2 regions of the Pandoraea commovens genome follow, and region 2 is predicted to be linked to the other one. Evidence: predicted binding sites of a transcription regulator. Region 2 holds the regulator's gene; the other holds the start of a gene.
What was found. The regulator FliA, encoded in region 2, starts transcription of late flagellar genes. The targets are predictions, from matches to a motif close to CTAAAGTTTNNNNNNNNNNNGCCGNTA.
Positions count from the first base shown of each region.

Region 1 (9,980 bases), 2.8 Mb from region 2:
GCCGCCCGTCACCTGATCGGCGAGATCGATCTGCACCACCAGCACAGGCGGATTCACACGATCGGCGCGTTCGAGATACGGCGAGAGCGATGGCGTATCGACGGGAACGACATCGCTAGCATCGACGTAGGGTTGCGCATGCAGCCGACGTGACGACGGCAGTCCATCGACGGGCACACTCACTTCGCTGGTGACGAAGCACACTGACGGGCCAAGCTGCGCGGCCGGGCGTGTCGGTGACGTGTAAAGGGAAAATGCGGTGTCCTGCGCGTACCACTTGAAGGTCGCCATTGCATCACCGCGTCGGAGGCCGTGGAGCAGAACGTCGCGACGCTCAGTGGCGCAGAAAACCGCCACACCCTGACGATGCGCACGCACGAGCAGGTCGCGGCGGCGCACCCACTCGGCAGTGTCCGGCGTGGCTTCATGGCGAAGCCACAGATGCGGCACCGTCCAGTAGGCGTGGGTAACGTCGATGGAAAACAGGCGCGTATAGCCCGGCACCACCGGCGTGGAAGCAGACGTGGGCATCCCCTTAGGTCCGCTCAGTGACTGATCGCCGGAACCGGCGCACGCACGGTCGGCACAGTGCCGGTAATGTCGCCGGTATCCGGTGCCATCAGGCGAACCTTGTACAACACAGACGGCAAATACTTGCCGCCGAGCATCGTCCAGAGGTTGCTGAGTTCGCGGATATCCAGATTCTCGATCTCGAGCATCAGCCGGTCGATACGCGGATCGAGCGACGGCGACGAGCGATGATCGAACACGGGATTGCGTTGGAAGAAGGCGATGGCCGCCGAGATCAGCTTAAGCGAATCCTCGTAATGGCCGCCGGTGAAATTGGCCGCCACCATCACGTAGAGATTGAGATACAACGGGGCCACGCCGAGCGACAGGCTCGATGCGCCTGCATCACCCGGAATGCCCTTGCGCACAGGACCGGAGTCGCGCTCAATGTGCGTGAGCATCACGACCAGACGGTTGCTGGTGTTGGCGACAGCTTGACCGTTGACGTCGACCAGACCGGACATCGTCACGATGTCGCCGTCGAGCGTATACGTTTGTTTTAAGTGTTCGTTGAGCCGCCCCGCAAGGTGCCCCACAGCAGCGTTAATCATGGTCCCCGATACCCTTTCGCAATGCGGTTGCAAAATCTGATTCGGTACAACACTTTCAACTACCGGAACTTGCGTGTCGCAAAATTTCTTACATCGTGTCGTATGGCGAAACACGACGATCTGGATTCCTGAGCGTTCTTGCGCCGCCCGGAATGTTGGCTTTTGATTTTTTGCTGCGGAACTGTAGCACAAGCGCGTGGCGAATAGCGCGCTCGTGAAAATTCGTAATGAATTGCGCAGTCTTCCAATGGAAACAGTCCACCGGTAATCGGACCGGCGGGCTGTGCATTTCGAGCGAGTAGAGATGCCCTGGCGCTCGTCCCGAATACTTGTCCTGACGCAGCGCAAAGCGTTCCGCTTCGCTCAGACGCGCCCCAAAGGCCGGGTAGACCTTCTCGCCCTGCCCCGCGATCCGGACCGGGCGTTCGCATCTCGAAGATCGACGGTTGCGACAAAGAATTTCTTTCGCACTGGCACAGATAAACTGATTTGCGACGTCGGCCGGAACACGTCAGACTTCTCCGCTTCGCCATGCCTCAAGAGGACGCCAACGATGTTCGGCCTGATCACCAACCGCAACGTGCTGCGGTTGTCCTTCGCGCAAGCCCTTGCCGGTGCCAACTCGACGGTCGTCTACGCGACGGCAGCGATCATCGGCCACATGCTCTCGCCCGATCCGACGCTGGCGACGCTACCGATCTCTGTCTTTGTCCTGGGCATGGCCATCTCCACACTGCCCGTCGGATCCATCACCAAGCGCTACGGACGCGTCGCTGCGTTCATCGCGGGCAATGCCTGCGGCGTGGCGATGGGTCTTCTGGCGGCCGTCGCGCTCATCTTCCATTCGTTCGCGCTCTTCACTTTCGCCATGATTTTCGGCGGCGCGTATGCGGCCGTCGTGCTGACGTTCCGGTTCGCGGCGGCAGAGTGCGTGTCCGCTGAAGAACGGCCCAGAGCGCTATCGACTGTGCTGGCGGGCGGTGTGGCCGCAGGTGTGCTCGGCCCGCAACTCGTGACCGGCACGATGAACGCGTGGCCACCGCACGCTTACGCCGTGACGTATCTGAGCGCCGCTGTCGTCGCCCTGCTGTCTGCCATCGTGCTGGCCGGCGGCAAGTTCGACATGCCGCGCAAGCCCGCTCAGCCGGGGGCATCGCAAACCGCGCAGGAAGGCCGTCCCGTTGCTGTCTTCCTGCGCGACCCGAGATTGCTCGTCGCCATGCTCTGCGGTGTCGTCACGTACATGCTGATGAATTTCATGATGACGTCCGCACCGCTGGCGATGGAGCTGTGCGGCATTGCGCGCGAGCATGCAAACTTCGGCATCGAACTGCACGTGATTGCGATGTACGCCCCCAGCTTCTTCACCGGACGCCTGATCACACGCTTCGGCGCGCATCGCATCGTGCTGCTGGGGCTGGTGCTGACCGCGTGTGCGGCGTTCGCCGGTATGGCCGGGCTCACGGTCGGCCACTTCTGGGTCGCACTCGTGCTGCTCGGACTGGGCTGGAACTTCGGTTTCCTCGGTGCCTCAGCGATGGTGCTGACGTGTCACTCCCCTGAGGAAGGTCCGCGCGTGCAGTCGGTCAACGACTTCGTCGTCTTCGGCGCAATGGTCATCGGTTCGTTCGCCTCGGGCAGTCTGCTAACGTCATTGGGCTGGACGGCCGTGGCCGGTCTCATGCTGCCGCCGCTGGCCATTGGTGTGATCGGCGTCGTGTGGCTTCAATGGAGCCGCTCGCGAAAGCATCAGGCTGTCTGACCATGCGCGTGAACGCCGATTTCTCGCAACGAGCCGTTGTCACGCCCACGCAGTACGTATGGGTACCGTCACCGCAAGCTGGGGTCGAGCGCGTGATGCTCGACCGCATCGGCACAGAAAAGGCGCGTGCGACGAGTATCGTTCGTTACGACGCGGCGTCCGACTTTCCCGCGCATAGCCATCCGGGCGGCGAAGAGATTCTCGTCCTGTCCGGCACGTTCTCCGCCGACGGACACGACTATCCGGCCGGATGGTATCTGCGTAATCCACCTGGCTCTTCACATCGTCCGTCGAGCCGGGACGGTGCGACGATTTTCGTCAAGCTCATGCAGATGCCTGCTTCACAAGACACCGTAGTGCGCATCGACACGAGCGACGCGGCCAACTGGCGTACGCTCCCCGGACAGGATGTCTGTCCACTGTTCAGCGATGAACAGGAGCGCGTTGTGTTGATCCGTCTCGCGGCAAATGCGCCGTTGCGCTCGCCGCGTCTCATCACTCAGCCACGCATCGTCGAACTGCTCGTTCTCGATGGGACGTTGCTGGTCAATGGCGATGCTCACGCGGCAGGAAGCTGGATACGCTTGCCTGCGGACGATATCGCCTCGTTGGCCGCTGGCAACACCGGCGTGACGGTCTACTACAAGGCCTATGCGTCCCCGAGACCGCTGCCCCCGGCATCGGCTACATCACCCGCGTACGCCTGACTTCAGATAGATAGATCACGATCAGTGACACCCACACGATGCCGTACATGAGCATGAAGCAGCTCGACCGGATCTTGAGGATGTCGAGCAGTGCGCCGAACATGATCGGCAGCAGGAAACCGCCGAGTCCGCCGGCAAGCCCCACGATACCGGTCACCACGCCAAGATTTTCCGGAAATTCGTCCGAGACGTACTTGAATGTCGACGCCATGCCGAACGCGAACACCGCACCGAGGATGAACGCAAGCAGTACGAACGCCACCACCGACACGCTAATGTGGAACGTCTGCGGCCCCTCGATCGTGTAGATGACGAAATCCGTCTTCGGGTAGGACAGCAGGAACAGACAAATCCACGCCACCCACAGGCACCACCACGTCACCGCATGCGCGCCGAACTTATCGGAAAGCACGCCGCCGACGGCGCGCAGCACCGACCCCGGCAGCGAAAAGCCCGCAGCCACCGCCGCAGCCATCACCACCGTCATGCCGTACTCCGCCTTGAGGTACTGCGGAATCCACAACGAGAGCGCCGTGAAGCCCCCGAACGTGATCGAGTAGTACTGGCACAGCCGCCAGACGCGCACGTTGCCCAGCACCTTGAAGGATTGCAGGATCGAGCCGCCCTTCTTTCCCGCGCCCGGGTCTGGTGCCGAGGCAACCCAGAAGATCACCGCCGTGACGAGCAGCGCAATCGCATAAATGCGCGGCACTTCCCGCCATCCGTACGCGGCTTGAAGACTCGGCGTAATGAACAGATTGACAGCAGCGCCCGCTGTCCCCGCGCCAAAAAAACCCATCGCAAAACCCCGCTTCTCGGGCGGGAAGAATCGCGCTACGTACGGCGTCCCGACAGCAAACGACGCCCCGACGCACCCCAGAAACAACCCGATCAGCAAGAACTGCCAAAGCTGTGTGGCGTAGCTCACGATGTACACCGGAATCGCGCAGGCGACGAGCAGCACGGTCATCACGATGCGGCCGCCGAAGCGGTCCGTCCAGATCCCGAGCGGCAAGCGCATCACCGCACCGGTCAGCACCGGCGTTGCTGTGAGCAGACCGAATTCGGTGCTGTTCAGCCCCAGGTCCTCGCGCAACTGGATGCCTAACACGCCGAACATCATCCATACAACGAAGCACACGAGAAACGCGAGCGTACTGGCAAACAGCACCGAATACGCCTTGCCACCCGGTGCAGGCGTGCCGTCGGCAGATGACTTCGATACGGTAACGAGTGCGTTTTCCATGCCCTCTCCCTCATTGAACGAGCGGACCATCGGCGGGTGCGAAGCTCACGCCCTCCAATTCCGCCTGAGCGGCAAGCAGCAGCACGTACTGACGCGTTGCGCGCAAGCGAACCTGCTCGGTGAGCATCGTGGCCACGTCGTCCTTCACCGCGTCGAACGGAATCAACGTACCGGGAACGCGGTGATCGATGCGAACGAGATGGAAGCCGAAGCGAGTCTTGATAAGCCGAGGCAATACCCCCGTCTCCTGCGAGCCGAAGATGCCTTGCGCGAACTCCGGCACACAACTGTCACGATCCAATTGACCGAGACTGCCGCCGACCTGTGCCGACGGGCAATTCGAACGCTCCCGCGCCAGGCTCTCGAACTGGTCCGGCGCTTGCAGAATGGCGTTCAGCGTCTCTTCGGCCTTGGCGCGCACGAGCGCGAGCGGCGCGCGCCCTGTCACACCGAACAGGATGTGGCTCGCGTGCACAAGTTCTCCGCTGGTGAAACGCTCGCGATGCTGTTCGTAATAGCGACGGGACTCTTCGGGCGTCGCGACCGGTGTCACGACCTCTTTGGCGAAGACCGCGTCGGCCATCGTGTCGGGCCGGTCGGTGTCGATCGGCACCCCAAGCTCGACGGCACGCTGACGCACCAATTCGCGAATGGCCAGCGCGTAACGGGCCGTTTGCGCCACGTCCGCTGCGGGCGCTTCGCCCGGCCCCGGGGCGTCGGCCAGTTCGGCCACTGCAGCATCGATATCGCTCGCCGATATTTCGATACCGTTCACGCGCAGCGGCGCGTGCGCATCCGTCAACAGATTTTCCATGTCGATGACCTTCAGAAGATTGCCGAACGGCACTCACTCAGCGCTTGCGCACCAGTTGATACGGACGGATCAGATACACAATGGAGGCCAAACCGCTCCAGATGTGAACCATTCGGGTGAACGGTGATACGAGGAAGATCGTGAATCCAAGCGCGATATGCACGCGGTACGTCAGTGGCACGCCTTCGAGCAATGCGGCCACGCCCGGCTGGAACGTCACCACACCCTTCACGTAGTCGGTCAACTGCTCGAACATGGCACCGTCCATATGGCGCATCGATAACAACACGGTGCCGAGGCCGAGCGCCAGCTGGAACCAGAGCATGAAGACGATGACGATATCCCACGTGCGGCTCGTAGCGCGTACACGCGGTGTGCCGATCCGGCGGATGATGAGGACCGTGAGGCCGATAATCGCCACCACGCCGGCCACGCCGCCCCCCACCATCGCGAGCATCTGGTGCTGCGAGGCCGACAGAAACGGCGCGACAAGCCAGTGCGGCGCCAGGAAGCCGACGAAGTGCCCGGCCACGACCACCAGAATGCCCCAGTGGAACATGTTGCTGCCCAGACGCAACATGCCATGCTTGAGCAACTGCGACGAATCGCTCTTCCACGAGTACTGCTCTCGGTCGAAGCGAATCAGACTACCGACGAGCAACACGGTGAGGCAAATGTACGGATAAATGCCGAACAGGAACTGATGAATGAAAGCGTCCATGGTCAAACTCCTTGCTGTTCGCATTCAGCGCCCGGGACGGCGCGCGTAAAACTGAATCGGTTCGCCGACGGTATTGCCCTGCCCACCGGGATGGCCCGCGCCCATGAAGCGCACGGGGGCGTCCTGATAGCTCGCGTCGATAGCCTCGAAGTCCTGCGCTTGCGGTACGACCGACGCGTCGTCGACATGCTCGGGTGGGGCTTGCGGGTCGCGCAGTGCTGTCGACGCGCCGCCCAACCACAGCAATACGCGCGTCAGTCCTGCGTAAGGCGAGCCGCGTTTGGCCAGTCCCGCGTCAATGGTTTGCACAAGGTGCTCGATATCCTGAAGACGGGCCATGCCGTCCGACTCGGGCAAGACCGACACGTACTCCAGGAACGCTGGCAGATAGTCCGGCAACTCACCGGGCGCGAGATAAATGCCACTGCGCTCATAGGTCTGCATGAGATCGACCATGGCCTGCCCGCGATCGCGGGATTCGCCATAGACATGCTCGAACAAATAGAGCGACGTTTCACGCCCCCGGTCGAATTGCGCAACGTAATTCTCTTGCAACGTCAGCAGCTCCCGCGTCTGCCAATAGTCAAAGAAGGACATCAGCTCGCGACGGGCAACACCGCTAAGACGCGGCGTATTCAACAACGCTTGCCGGATGTCGGTCATTGCATCGGTGACGTCTTCGCCCGGGTAATGCAACAGTGCGCCGAGCAGACGGCACGGCAGGCTAAGGGGGCTGACGTGATTTTGAGCATGGGGCACGGCCATCTCAAATCTCCTGAATCGGAATGGTCCGCTTGTTCTTCTTGACCGGATTGAACAGATTGCCGGTGTCGTTGCCGGTCGAGCAACCATTGCCAAACGAGAAGCCGCATTCGGCATGTAGCTCGAAGGCGTTCTCCGCATACTCACGGTGCGCCGTCGGAATGACGAAACGATCCTCGTAGTTGGCAATCGCCAGATAGCGATACATCGACTCGATCTGCGCCACTGTCAGCCCGGCTTGCTGCAAGACGTCATCCGCCTGCACGCCGTCCACATGCCGCGCACGCATGAACGCCCGCATCGCCAGCAACCGTTCGAGTGCGAGCTTCACCGGCGCTTCGTCGCCGGCCGTCAGTAGATTCGCGAGGTAGCGCAGCGGAATGCGCAAAGACGCCACGTCGGGCAGCGCGCCATTCATACCGAGATCGCCGCTATTGGCTGCCGCGTTAATCGGGGAGAGCGGCGGCACGTACCACACCATCGGCAACGTGCGGTACTCCGGATGCAACGGGAAGGCAATGCGCCAGTCGATCGCCATCTTGTAGACGGGCGACGCCTTCGCGCCTTCGATCCACGCATCAGGTACGCCGTCGAGCTTTGCCTGCGCAATGACGGCAGGATCGTTCGGATCGAGGAACACTGACAACTGGGCTTCGTACAGGTCTTTTTCATCGGCCACGCTGGCCGCTTCGCTAATGCGGTCGGCGTCGTAAAGCAAGACGCCGAGATAACGGATGCGTCCGACGCACGTCTCGGAACACACGGTCGGCTGGCCGACTTCAATGCGCGGATAACAGAAGATGCACTTCTCCGCCTTGCCGCTATGCCAGTTGTAATAGATCTTCTTGTACGGACACCCCGAGACACACATGCGCCAGCCGCGGCACTTGTCCTGATCGACCAGCACGATGCCGTCTTCCTCGCGCTTGTAGATCGAACCCGACGGACACGACGCCACGCACGCCGGATTCAGGCAATGTTCGCAAAGGCGCGGGAGGTACATCATGAACGTGTTTTCAAACTGTCCGTAGATATCCTTCTGCACCGCTTCGAAGTTGTAGTCCTGCGAGCGCTTGGCGAATTCGCCGCCGAGAATCTCTTCCCAGTTCGGCCCCCACTCGATCTTCTCCATGCGCTCGCCAGTGACCAGCGAGCGCGGGCGCGCCACCGGCATGGCCTTCGCATCCGAGGCCGTTTGCAAATGACCGTAGTCGTACGTAAACGGCTCGTAATAGTCGTCGATCTCCGGGAGATGGGGGTTCGCAAAAATGCTCGCAAGCAGCTTCAGCTTGCCCCCTTGCAAGGGTTCGAGTTTGCCGTTGGGTTTGCGCGTCCAACCGCCGCGCCAGCGCTTCTGGTTCTCCCAGTCCTTCGGGTAACCGATGCCCGGTTTGGTCTCGACGTTGTTGAACCACGCGTACTCCATGCCTTCGCGGCTCGTCCATACGTTTTTGCAAGTGATCGAGCAGGTATGGCAGCCGATGCACTTGTCCAGATTGAGCACCATTGCAATCTGAGCGCGCACTTTCATTGGCGTTCTCCGGTCGGGGGCACGAGAACCTGGTCGGCGGTATCGTCGAGCCAGTCGATTCGATTCATCTTGCGCACCACCAGAAACTCGTCGCGATTCGAGCCGACGGTGCCGTAGTAGTTGAAGCCATACGAAAGCTGCACGTAACCACCGATCATGTGCGTGGGCTTGACGCTGATGCGTGTGACCGAGTTGTGGATGCCGCCACGCGTGCCGGTAATTTCAGAGCCCGGCGTGTTCACGATCTTCTCCTGCGCGTGATACATCATCACCGCGCCGCTCGGAATGCGCTGACTGACCACCGCACGCGCGCACAGCGCACCGTTCGCGTTGAAGCACTCGATCCAGTCGTTGTCCACAATATCGAGCGAGCGCGCATCGTCTTCCGACATCCATACGATCGGGCCGCCGCGCGACATCGTCAGCATCAGCAAGTTATCGGTATAGGTGCTGTGAATACCCCACTTCTGGTGCGGCGTGAGGAAGTTGAGCACCTTTTCCGGATTGCCGTTGGTGCGCTGACCGAGCATATGGGCATAGCTGCCCGTGTCGATGGGCGGCTTGTACACACACAGCGACTCGCCGAACGCCCGCATCCACGGATGGTCCTGATAGAGCTGCTGACGTCCGCTCAGGGTGCGCCAGGGCACGAGTTCATGGACGTTGACGTAGCCCGCGTTATACGACACGTGCTCCGACTCTATCCCGCTCCACGTAGGCGACGAGATGATCTTGCGCGGCTGCGCCTGAATGTCGCGAAAGCGAATCTTTTCATCGGCGCGGGTTTAGGCCAGATGCTGATGCGAGAGACCGGTGACCCTGGACAACGCCTGCCATGCGCGTACGGCAACTTCGCCATTGGTTTCCGGTGCCAGCGACAAGATGACTTCGGCCGCATCGAGTGCAGAATCGATGCGCGGGCGGCCGTGCGACACCCCCTCGTCCGTCACTTTGTAATTCAGCTTGCCGAGCAGGTCGATTTCCTCGTGCGTCTCCCACTGGATGCCCTTGCCACCGTTGCCCAGCTTGTCCATCAGCGGGCCGAGCGACGTGAACTTGCGATACGTGTTCGGATAGTCTCGCTTGACGACGACCACGCCCTGCGCAGTCTTGCCCGGCACAGGATCGCACTGCCCCGCGCCCCAATCCTTTACCTCGTACGGCTGCGCGAGTTCGCCGGGTGCGTCGTGAGCAATAGGGGCGAGCACCACGTCCGTCTCGTCGCCGAGATGACCGTCGCAGAGTTCCGAGAAGCGCTTTGCGAGGCCCTTGAAAATGTCCCAGTCGCTGCGCGCTTGCCACGCGGGGTCAACGGC
Region 1 covers NZ_CP102780.1:3,066,461-3,076,440, forward strand. The annotation lists gene NTU39_RS14095 (hypothetical protein) at 1-531, opposite strand, end outside; gene NTU39_RS14100 (Pvc16 family protein) at 546-1,121, opposite strand; gene NTU39_RS14105 (MFS transporter) at 1,675-2,883, shown strand; gene NTU39_RS14110 (cupin domain-containing protein) at 2,886-3,590, shown strand; gene NTU39_RS14115 (MFS transporter) at 3,568-4,836, opposite strand; gene NTU39_RS14120 (peptidylprolyl isomerase) at 4,847-5,650, opposite strand; gene narI (respiratory nitrate reductase subunit gamma) at 5,688-6,371, opposite strand; gene narJ (nitrate reductase molybdenum cofactor assembly chaperone) at 6,396-7,136, opposite strand; gene narH (nitrate reductase subunit beta) at 7,138-8,664, opposite strand; partial or broken gene NTU39_RS14140 (nitrate reductase subunit alpha) at 8,661-9,980, opposite strand, start outside.
Region 1: NTU39_RS14100 (Pvc16 family protein) is a predicted target of FliA. The motif match lies at 1,282-1,308, and genes of this name have one in related genera.

Region 2 (9,980 bases):
AGGACGTGCCCAAGGCCGACGTGATCGTGACGAACCCGACGCACTTTGCAGTCGCCCTCGAATACAAGGACAACATGCGCGCGCCGCGTGTGCTCGCCAAGGGCACCGATCTGGTCGCGCAGCGTATCCGTGAGATGGGGGCAGAGCACCGCATCCCGATCCTCGAAGCCCCGCCGCTGGCCCGTGCGCTGCATCGTCACGTGGAAATCGGTCACGAAATCCCGGCCACGCTGTACACGGCCGTGGCCGAAGTGCTGGCGTGGGTCTTCCAGCTTCGCCGCTGGCGTACCGAGGGGGGCATCGAGCCGCTGACCCCGTCGGATCTGCCCGTGCCGACTGAGCTCGACGCGCCCCGGCGCCTCGGGTCGAAACGAGTGTAACGAATGAACCTCAACCCTCGCGCGAACCAGCTATTGCGTGCGTCGCAACTGCTCCTCGGCGGCAACTTGAAGTCGCTCGCCGCGCCGGTGCTGATCATCATGATTCTGGGCATGATGATCCTCCCGCTGCCGCCGTTCATCCTGGATCTGTTGTTCACGTTCAACATCGCCCTCGCGGTGATGGTGCTGCTGGTGTCCATGTACACGCAGAAGCCGCTCGACTTCGCGGCATTCCCGAGCGTGCTGCTGTTCTCCACGCTGCTGCGTCTGTCGCTGAACGTGGCGTCCACGCGTGTGGTGCTGCTCGAAGGCCACACTGGCCCGGACGCTGCCGGTAAGGTGATCGAGGCGTTCGGTCACTTCCTGGTGGGTGGCAACTACGCCGTCGGTATCGTGGTGTTCATCATCCTCGTGGTCATCAACTTCATGGTGATTACGAAGGGCGCGGGGCGTATCGCGGAAGTGGGCGCACGCTTTACCCTGGACGCCATGCCGGGTAAGCAGATGGCCATCGACGCCGACCTGAACGCCGGTCTGATCGGGGAAGAGGAAGCGCGCACCCGTCGTAAGGTGATTGCGCAGGAAGCCGACTTCTACGGCTCGATGGACGGTGCGTCCAAGTTCGTGCGCGGCGACGCGGTCGCTGGCCTGTTGATCATGCTGATCAACATCATCGGCGGGCTGATCGTCGGCGTGGTCCAGCACAATCTGGATCTCGCGACCGCCGCCAAGAACTACACGCTGCTGACCATTGGTGACGGTCTCGTCGCGCAGATCCCGGCGCTGGTGATCTCGACGGCCGCCGGTGTGGTGGTGTCGCGTGTGGCCACCGACGAAGACGTCGGCCAGCAGGTCGTCTCGCAACTCTTCAACAACCCGCAGGTGCTGGGCATCACGGCCGCGATTCTGGGCTTGATGGGCCTGATCCCGGGCATGCCGCACTTCGCCTTCCTGCTGCTCGCGCTGGGTCTCGGCGCACTGGCCCGCTGGCAGTTCCGCAAGGCAGCTGCCGCCAAGGTGCAGGCAACGCGTCCGACGCCGGTCGCGGCGACCGCAGCGCCCGAAGTGGCGGAAGCGTCCTGGGACGACGTGGCGCTGGTCGATCCGCTGGGGCTGGAAGTCGGCTATCGCCTGATCCCGCTCGTCGACCGCAATCAGGACGGCGAACTGCTCAAGCGTATTAAGGGCATCCGCAAGAAGTTCGCGCAGGAGATCGGTTTCCTGGCGCCGGTGGTGCACATCCGCGACAACCTGGAACTGCGTCCGAATCAGTACCGCATCACGCTTAAGGGCGTGATCATCGGCGAAGGCGAAGCGTACCCGGGCCAACTGCTGGCCATCGATCCGGGGCAGGTCAGTGCACCGCTGCAAGGCACGCCGACGCGCGATCCGGCCTTCGGTCTGCCCGCCACGTGGATCGACGTCGGCCAGCGCGATCAGGCACAGGCGTACGGCTACACCGTGGTCGATGCCGGTACGGTCGTGGCGACCCACCTGAATCACCTGATTAACGCGCACGCCCACGAATTGCTGGGACGTCAGGAAGTGCAGCAGCTTATCGAGCGCATCGGCAAGGACGCGCCGAAGCTCATCGAAGACCTGGTGCCGAAGACCATCGCGCTCACCACGTTGCAGAAGGTGTTGCAGAACCTGCTCGAAGAGCAGGTGCCGATTCGCGACATGCGTACCATCATCGATACCATCGCCGAGCATGGCGCACGCGTGCAGGATCCGTACGACCTCACGGCGCTGGTGCGCCTGTCGCTGGGTCGCGCGATCACGCAGAGCGTGTTCCCGGGCAGTGGCGATCTGGAAGTCGTGGGGCTCGACGCCAATCTCGAACGAATTCTCACGCAGGCGTTGTCGGCCGGCGGCGGCACCGGTCTGGAGCCGGGCCTCGCCGATACGCTGTTGCGTGAAACCCAGGCAGCCGTGACGCGTCAGGAGCGTCAGGGTCTGCCGTCGGTATTGTTGGTTCAACATCCGCTGCGTTCGCTGCTCTCGCGCTTCCTGCGCCGCAGCCTGCCGCAGCTCAAGGTTTTGTCGTATGCGGAAGTGCCAGACACCCGTAACGTGAAAATGACGGCACTCATCGGAGGTCAAGCGTGAAGATTCGGAAATTCTTTGCGGGCACGTGCCGCGACGCACTGCGCCAGATTCGCGAGGAAATCGGACCCGACGCGGTCGTATTGTCCAATCGCTCGGTCGCCAACGGCGTCGAGATCGTGGCGTTGGCGGAAGAGGATCTGGACGCGCTCGCGGGTGGCGACATGCCGACGCATCGGCCGCGTCCCCGTCCTGCCGCACCGGCCCCGGCACCCGTGGCGAGTCCTGCCACCGCCGCGAACGACATCGCCGCGACCAGCGCCTTCGCGCAGTCGATGATGGGCGAGTTGCAAAGCATGCGCGGGTTGCTCGAAGAGCAGGTCGCAGGTCTTGTGTGGAACGACAAGCAACGTCGTTCCCCGGCACAGGGCGAGATTCTGCGCACGTTGCTCGCGGCGGGTTTCTCGGCGCAGCTCGGCCGGGCGTTGCTGGAGCATCTACCGGAAGGCAGCGACCGCGAGAACGGTCTGGACTGGGTGAAGAACGCGCTCAGGCGCAATCTGCCCATCATGCCGAACGAAGACGAATTGATGGATCGCGGCGGCGTGTATGCGCTCATGGGGCCGACTGGCGTGGGCAAGACCACGACCACGGCCAAGCTCGCGGCGCGTTGCGTGATGCGTCACGGCGCGGAGAAGCTCGCACTGCTTACGACCGACAGTTATCGTATCGGCGGCCATGAGCAGCTGCGCATCTACGGCAAGATTCTGGGCGTGACGGTGCATGCGGTGAAGGACGCGACGGATCTGCGTCTGGCGCTGACCGAACTGCGCAACAAGCACATGGTGCTGATCGACACGGTCGGCATGAGCCAGCGTGACCGCACGGTGCCGGAGCAGGTGGCGATGCTGTGCGGGGCGGAGACGCCGGTGCAGCGTCTGCTGTTGCTCAATGCCACGAGCCACGGCGACACGCTCAACGAAGTGGTGCACGCCTATCGCAGCGCGAGCGCCGAGGGCGGTGGCGACCTCGCCGGGTGTATTCTGACGAAACTCGACGAGACGACCAACCTGGGTTCGGTGCTCGACACGGTGATTCGTCACCGTCTGCCGGTGCATTACGTCTCGACGGGGCAGCGCGTACCGGAGAACCTGCACGTGGCGGACCGACAGTTCCTTATCGATACGGCGCTGTCTGCGCCGGTGACGGGTTCGCCGTTCGTGCCGTCCGAGGAAGATTTGCCGGCAGTGGTGCGCGGGGTCGATCCCAACTACAGCGGGCTGTTTGCGCCCGCACAACCTTCAGGCGAGGCCTGCTTTGGTTAAACTCGTACTCGATCAAGCTGAGGGGCTGCGCCGACTGGTGGCGCGCCATACCACGCGCATCGTCGCGGTGGTAGGAAGTGCGCCTGAAGCCGGTCAGACGAGTGTTGCGTTGAATCTGGCCAGCGCGCTGGCTCATCACGGTCAGGATGTCGTGCTGGCCGACGAGAGCGGCCATGCAGCGCCGGCGCTCGGTCTGCCGTTGCGAGGCGACATCCACGATGTGCTGGCGGGGCGCGTTTCGCCCGACGCGGTGCGTGTGCAAACGCGCGACAACGTGGTGCTGGTGCCGGTGGCGCATCGGCATCCCGAGCGCATCGATCCGCAGCGTGCGCTGCCGGTGCTGACCCTTGGCGAGCCGGACGTCGTGATCGTCGACTGCACGCACGCCGGTGGTGTGCTGAGTCCGTTGGCAGCGCATGCGCACGACGTGCTGGTGGTGCTCGGGTGTGAACCGGCGTCGATTACGGGCGCGTACTCGTGGATTAAGCAGGCGCATTACGAATATGCGCTGGCGCAGTTCCGGGTGTTGGTGAACCGGACGGAGGATATGGAGGCACGCGTCGTGTGCCGCAATCTGGCCACGACGGCGAGTCGTTATCTGGCGGTGTCGCTGGAGTTGGCCGGGCATGTGCCGTCGGACCGTCAGGTCATGCGGGCGCGGCAATTGACGCGCACTGTGGTCGATGCGTTTCCGATGGCGCCGGCGGCGGTGGCTTACCGTCAGTTGGCCGCGCAGGTGATGCATTGGCCGTTGGCCATTCGGGACACGGGACCGGCGGCGTTGGGTGCCGGGATCGGTCAGGTGGGCGATTGCGGCGGCGATCGCGGTGCCGAGATGACGCATGGCGTGGGCGCGGTGAGCGCGCACACGGCCTGAGCGTCACGGCACGCGTCGAGAGGAAGCGGAGGGAAACATGTATACCGCGCGCGGGAAGGTCGACACGAACGACACGCTGACCCAATACGCGCCGTTGGTGCGCCGCCTGGCGCTGCAATTGATGGCGAAGCTGCCGGCGAGCGTTGAATTGGAAGATCTGATTCAGGCTGGCATGCTGGGGCTGCTCGATGCGGCGAACCGGTATCAGGAGACGCAGGGCGCGCAGTTCGAAACGTACGCGAGCCAGCGCATTCGCGGGGCGATGCTTGACGAGTTGCGCGAGCTGGACTGGGCATCGCGTGGCATTCGCAAGACGGCGCGCGAGATCGAGAAAGCGGTGCAGCGACTGGAGCAGCGGCTGGGACGGGGTCCGTCCGAGAGCGAGATTGCGGGCGAGATGTCGATCGGGCTGACCGAGTATCAGCAGATGCTGCAGGACGTGCACGGCTGCCAGCTGATCTATTACGAAGATTTCGAATCGGCGGACGAAGAGCCGTTCATCGACCGCATTTGCGCGGACCCGGGTGCGGATCCGTTGACGATGCTGCTTGATGAAGGTTTGCGCGGCGGCGTGGTGGACGCCATCGATCGTCTGCCGGAGCGCGAGAAGTTGCTGATGAGTCTTTACTACGAGCAGGGTCTGAACCTGCGCGAAATCGGCGCCGTGCTCGAAGTCAGCGAGTCACGTGTGTGTCAGTTGCACAGCCAGGCGATCTCGCGCTTGCGCGCGACGCTGCGTGAGAAGGCTTGGACTTCGGCGAATTAAGGCGCTTTGTGTATTGAAAGGGTGCTCTCGACAGATTCGACGATCTGCTCGGGAGTCGCCATAGCGGCGGGGCCAAAATCCCCGCCCGCTAACCACTTCTCTCTCGGCGGTATCACGCCAACATCCCAAGACTTAAGCAGCTCAAGTTGCTTTTCCGTTAGCGGGTGCTCCCACATATATTTGTTCATCGAGGGAGCCACCAGTAATGGTTTTGACTTCACTTGCCACGCCCGGTACGTGGTTGTCAGCAGATTGTCGCAAATGCCGGATACCAGCTTCCCCAGGGTGTTGGCCGTCAACGGGGCGATGACGAAGAGATCCGCCCAGTTTCTCAGCGTGATGTGCAGGATCTGATCGCCGCGCTGGCGCCATGTATACCAATCGTCGTCATCGGTGTGAACGTCAGTCATTCGTCTTGCCGTGGCGAGATCGAAAAATGCTAGCGACGGCGTGGAGGCCACGACTTGGACGTCATACGTCAACGCTAGCAACTCGACGAGTTGGATCGTATCTTTCGCACCGATGCTGCCAGTCGTGCCCAGAAGGATTCGCCTTTGCATCACCTCGCCCTCCTGTTCTTATGAGCTTTGTACAAACCATACAGGCTGATCGACGCCCAGAAGCCTTCGATCAGCATCGAGGCTGGATTCGGGTGGTAGATCAGCGAGTAAACAATCATTAGCGATCCAGCCAGATTGAATGCCGAATATTTGTACGATGTCGTGCTGAGCGTCCCGTGCAGATTTAGAAAGTAGGCAATGACTACGGTCAGCGCACCCGCAATGCCAATGACGTCGGAGGCATTTATTGATGTCATGTCAGATGGGGGCCGCGATTTTCTTTTCGAACGGAGAAACTGACCCGGCCGTCAGTTGGATCGCATCGGTCCATCCACGCGAAGCGTGAATCGTGACGTTTGCGCTGTCCGATAGTTCGTTTTGAATGATCAGGTCACATCGAATGGGTTCTAACGACTCGAAAAAGTCGTCGACAATCGACCAACAGGCCTGTTCGAGTGTCATCGCGAGTCCTGCGTATCTGGAGAGGTATTCCTGAAACGAAAAGAACTCGACGAGTTGTCTGCGCGGGTGATATCTGAATTTCAGCCGAGCGACATTCTGTTCAGATGGATGAAGATGTTCATTCGTGCGAAATGCGGGTACATCGAAGGTGACTTCGTAGGCGCGCATACGGGCCTGTTGCCTAATGACGTTCGGAATGACGACGAATTCGTGATCAATGTTCATAGTGCCTCCGATCAAGTCCAATAGCGTTGAGGGATTGGCGAGTTTGCCCTCAACCGAGAGGTGTTGAACGGACGATATGGTGTGGATCGATTCGTGTTTGCCGTGGCACGCTTCGCCGGAGGGGGGCCTCGTGAGTCGTCGGGTCCGACCGCCGAAGCATGTTTTCGGACGGTGCCTAAGCTGGGGAACGAAGTTGGAGAGTGCCGCGTGTGCGGGTGCACAGCCAGGCGATCTTCGCGCTTGCGCGCAACGCTGCGTGAGAAGGCTTGGACTTCGGCGCGTTGAACGGTAGCAAGGCTCGAAAGAATCCCTCGAATGCATTTGGCTTCGAGGGATTTTCTATTGCCCGAGGATCCGTCGGCAGATTTTTCGGACAATGGCTGCTTGAATGAATGGTGCTGATTTTGCCACCATTCCGGAATGGACACGAATCACTACACTTACTACCTGGCTTGGTCGTCGGAAGATGGCGAGCATGTCGGTCGATGCGCAGAATTCCCCGCCTTATCCTGGCTGAGTGCAACCCCGGACGAGGCGCTGGAGGGTATTCGGAAGACGGTCTGCGAAGTCGTCGACGATATGCGGACGAACGGTGAAGCGGTCCCGGAAGCGCGCCAGAGTTAAGCCGTAACACTCCCCCCGCTAGAACGCGGGGTGGTGCGGCCGTCGGGGCCGTAGAGGGGAGTGTTGTTGCCCGGGCCGTAGAGGACGTTCAGGGCTTGCTGAGTGTACGTCAGGCGGGTGTTGATGAGCAGGCCGTTCGTGTCGTTCGCGCGCTTGGCCTCGGCGGCAGCCGCAAGCAGTGCCTTCCACGCCGTGTCGACCTTGGGATCGGCTGCTGCTGCTGCCGTCGCGCCTGCTTCGTCAGGCGAGTAGCCCAACGCTTTCAACTGCGCATCGCGCTCACGACCGAGAGCGGACAGTTCCGCCACGGCGCGCGTCTTGCGTTCGGTCAGATCCGGCAACGCGTCGAGCGTGCCGTTGACCAATGCCTGCTGTTCTTCCCCGAGCAATGTCGAAAACGTGCCGATAGCGGCCGTTTCAGCAGTCAGGGCGTTCAGCAGGGCATCGGTGGTCATGACTTCGATTGCGCAGAGAGCAAATCGCGTGCGGTCGAGATCAGACCGTCCGCAATCTTGGAGGTATCAATAGCCAACTGGCCGTTAGCGATCGCCGCCTTGATCTGCTCGACCTTCGCGACGTCGATGTCGGCCGTGCCGCTGGCTGCCAGTTTTTCCTGCAAGGCACGCATCTCCGACGACAAGGCGCTCGTGCTCACGCTGGCACCGCCAGTGCTTGCAGCAGGTGCCGCCGCAGCGTCGCTATTCACAGCGCCGGCCGTCGTCCGATCCGTCGTCGCCTTGCTCGCGCCGACACCAGTCAGCGGATTGGCGGGTGGTTCGATTTTCATGTGCTTTCCCCAGAAACCTGCCTGTGTAACGGCATTATCCGCCATAACTTTAGGCAAGTAACATCCTGTTACCAGTTCAAGTGCCCGGGTGATTTCAGCGAATACTTAACGTAAGTAAGCGGTTACTTCTGTCGCTTTCTTCCTATTTCTTACAGCGCAACTTCGACTTCGACGTTGCCATTTTTCCCTGACTTCACGGTGCCGCTGACGACTTGTCCGGCACGCGTGCGCACCTGCACGGGATCGCCTGCGCTGGCGCGTGAGAGCACCTGACCTTCCGTGCTCACTTCAAAACCCGAACCCCGCGAGACCACGCGCACGGTTTGTCCCTGCTGGACGGCAATCGCACTGCGCAGCAGGTCGGAGCGGATCGGCAGCCCCGAGGTAATCCGGTTCACGGCCACCGTGCCGACGATCTGACCGGCATCGGTCGCGACCGTGCGCGGCAACAGCGTGAGATCGCCCTGACGCGGCGACAGATCCGTCGGCCCGATGGTCTCGCCCGGATTGATCTGGCGTGCGGCGACGAAATACGTGGCGTTGATGCTCACGCGCGCTTGCAGATACAGCGTCCACGGACGCTCCCCCGCACACCGCACGCCCACACTGGTCGTGCCCCAAAGGCGCGCACCCGGCGGCAGGAACGGCTCAAGTGCCGCGCACGCAGGCATGCGGTCCGAGACCGATTCGCCCACGGTGATGTTGACCTGACCGGGCAAGCCGGTGGTCTGCTCACGCAGGAAGCGCTCGGCGGTTTGCCGGATCACCTGCGTGTTCTGGAATTGGGATGCCTGAGGTTGCGGCTGGGGTTGCACAGGCGCAGCCGTCGCAACCGGGGCCTGCTGCGTATAAACGGGCGCGTTCGCCGTGGCAGTCGCGGGACGCACCATGTTCGGCACGTTCGACGCGACACCGCCCGCAGCGGCGTTGTTGCCGGGGATGACGATGGCGCTCGGGCCGAGCGTATTGCCGAGGTTCTGGGCGGCAGGGTCGGTGGCGACGCCGGGGTTCGCACCCGTGGCAGCCTGCACGGACGTCACGAGTCCAGCCATGCTTACGGTCGCGAGCATCGCGGCCATCAAGCCACGTCGCACACTCGTAAGTATTTGAAAGTCCGGGGACATTTTTGCGGACGAGCGCTGGCCGGGCCGCTGCACGCCAAACGTGCGCGGGGCATTGGCGAATGGGTCGCCGAATTTGCCTGCCATGCTCACTCTCCTTGCTTGAACGGCTTTCGCGTTGCGAAGCCGACGACACCGGGCAGTGTCCCTGTGCCTGGGGGGCGAACCCCGCCCGATGCCGTCAGGAAGCCATTCTAGAGATGTCGCGTCACGGGGCATGGCTCGAAATGGCGGTCAATCTCCTTCCTATTCCTCCGATTGAATCCCGGGGGGTACGCATACGATGCGAAGCATGCCAAAAGGTCCCTATTTTTCCGGACCGGGCAGGGCACCCCGTCTGCGCACCGCGCGATGGCCGCCAGTCAGCGCAGCAAACGACTGAGCAGGCCCAGCAGCCAGAACGTGCAGCACGGGCAAGTTTCTTGAGCATTACCCAAGTACCCAGCATCAAGGCAAGCATCGGGCGAGACGAGATCATGGACAAACTGGACGCGGCATTGCGATTCTCCCAGCAGGCGCTGGCTATGCGCGCCTACCGTCAGGAGGTGATCTCGTCGAATATCGCCAACGCGGATACGCCGGGGTACAAGTCGCGCGACGTCGATTTCAATAACGCGTTGAATCAGGCCGTCGAGCGTGGCGCGCAGCAGCAGCTCGCTACCGAGTCGAGCGTATCGCTCTCGCGCACGTCCTCGCGCCACATCGCCGGTCGCGGTGTGACGACGGCACCGCCGATGGGCGGCCCGGAGCTGCTCTACCGCGTGCCGTATCAGCAAAGCGTCGACGGTAACACCGTCGAACTCGATG
Region 2 covers NZ_CP102780.1:5,848,690-5,858,669, reverse strand. The annotation lists gene flhB (flagellar biosynthesis protein FlhB) at 1-380, shown strand, start outside; gene flhA (flagellar biosynthesis protein FlhA) at 384-2,489, shown strand; gene flhF (flagellar biosynthesis GTPase FlhF) at 2,486-3,751, shown strand; gene NTU39_RS26375 (MinD/ParA family ATP-binding protein) at 3,744-4,628, shown strand; gene NTU39_RS26370 (RNA polymerase sigma factor FliA) at 4,666-5,394, shown strand; gene NTU39_RS26365 (flavoprotein) at 5,391-5,954, opposite strand; gene NTU39_RS27020 (CBU_0592 family membrane protein) at 5,954-6,211, opposite strand; gene NTU39_RS26360 (hypothetical protein) at 6,213-6,641, opposite strand; gene NTU39_RS26350 (flagella synthesis protein FlgN) at 7,262-7,720, opposite strand; gene flgM (flagellar biosynthesis anti-sigma factor FlgM) at 7,717-8,052, opposite strand; gene flgA (flagellar basal body P-ring formation chaperone FlgA) at 8,202-9,260, opposite strand; gene flgB (flagellar basal body rod protein FlgB) at 9,647-9,980, shown strand, end outside.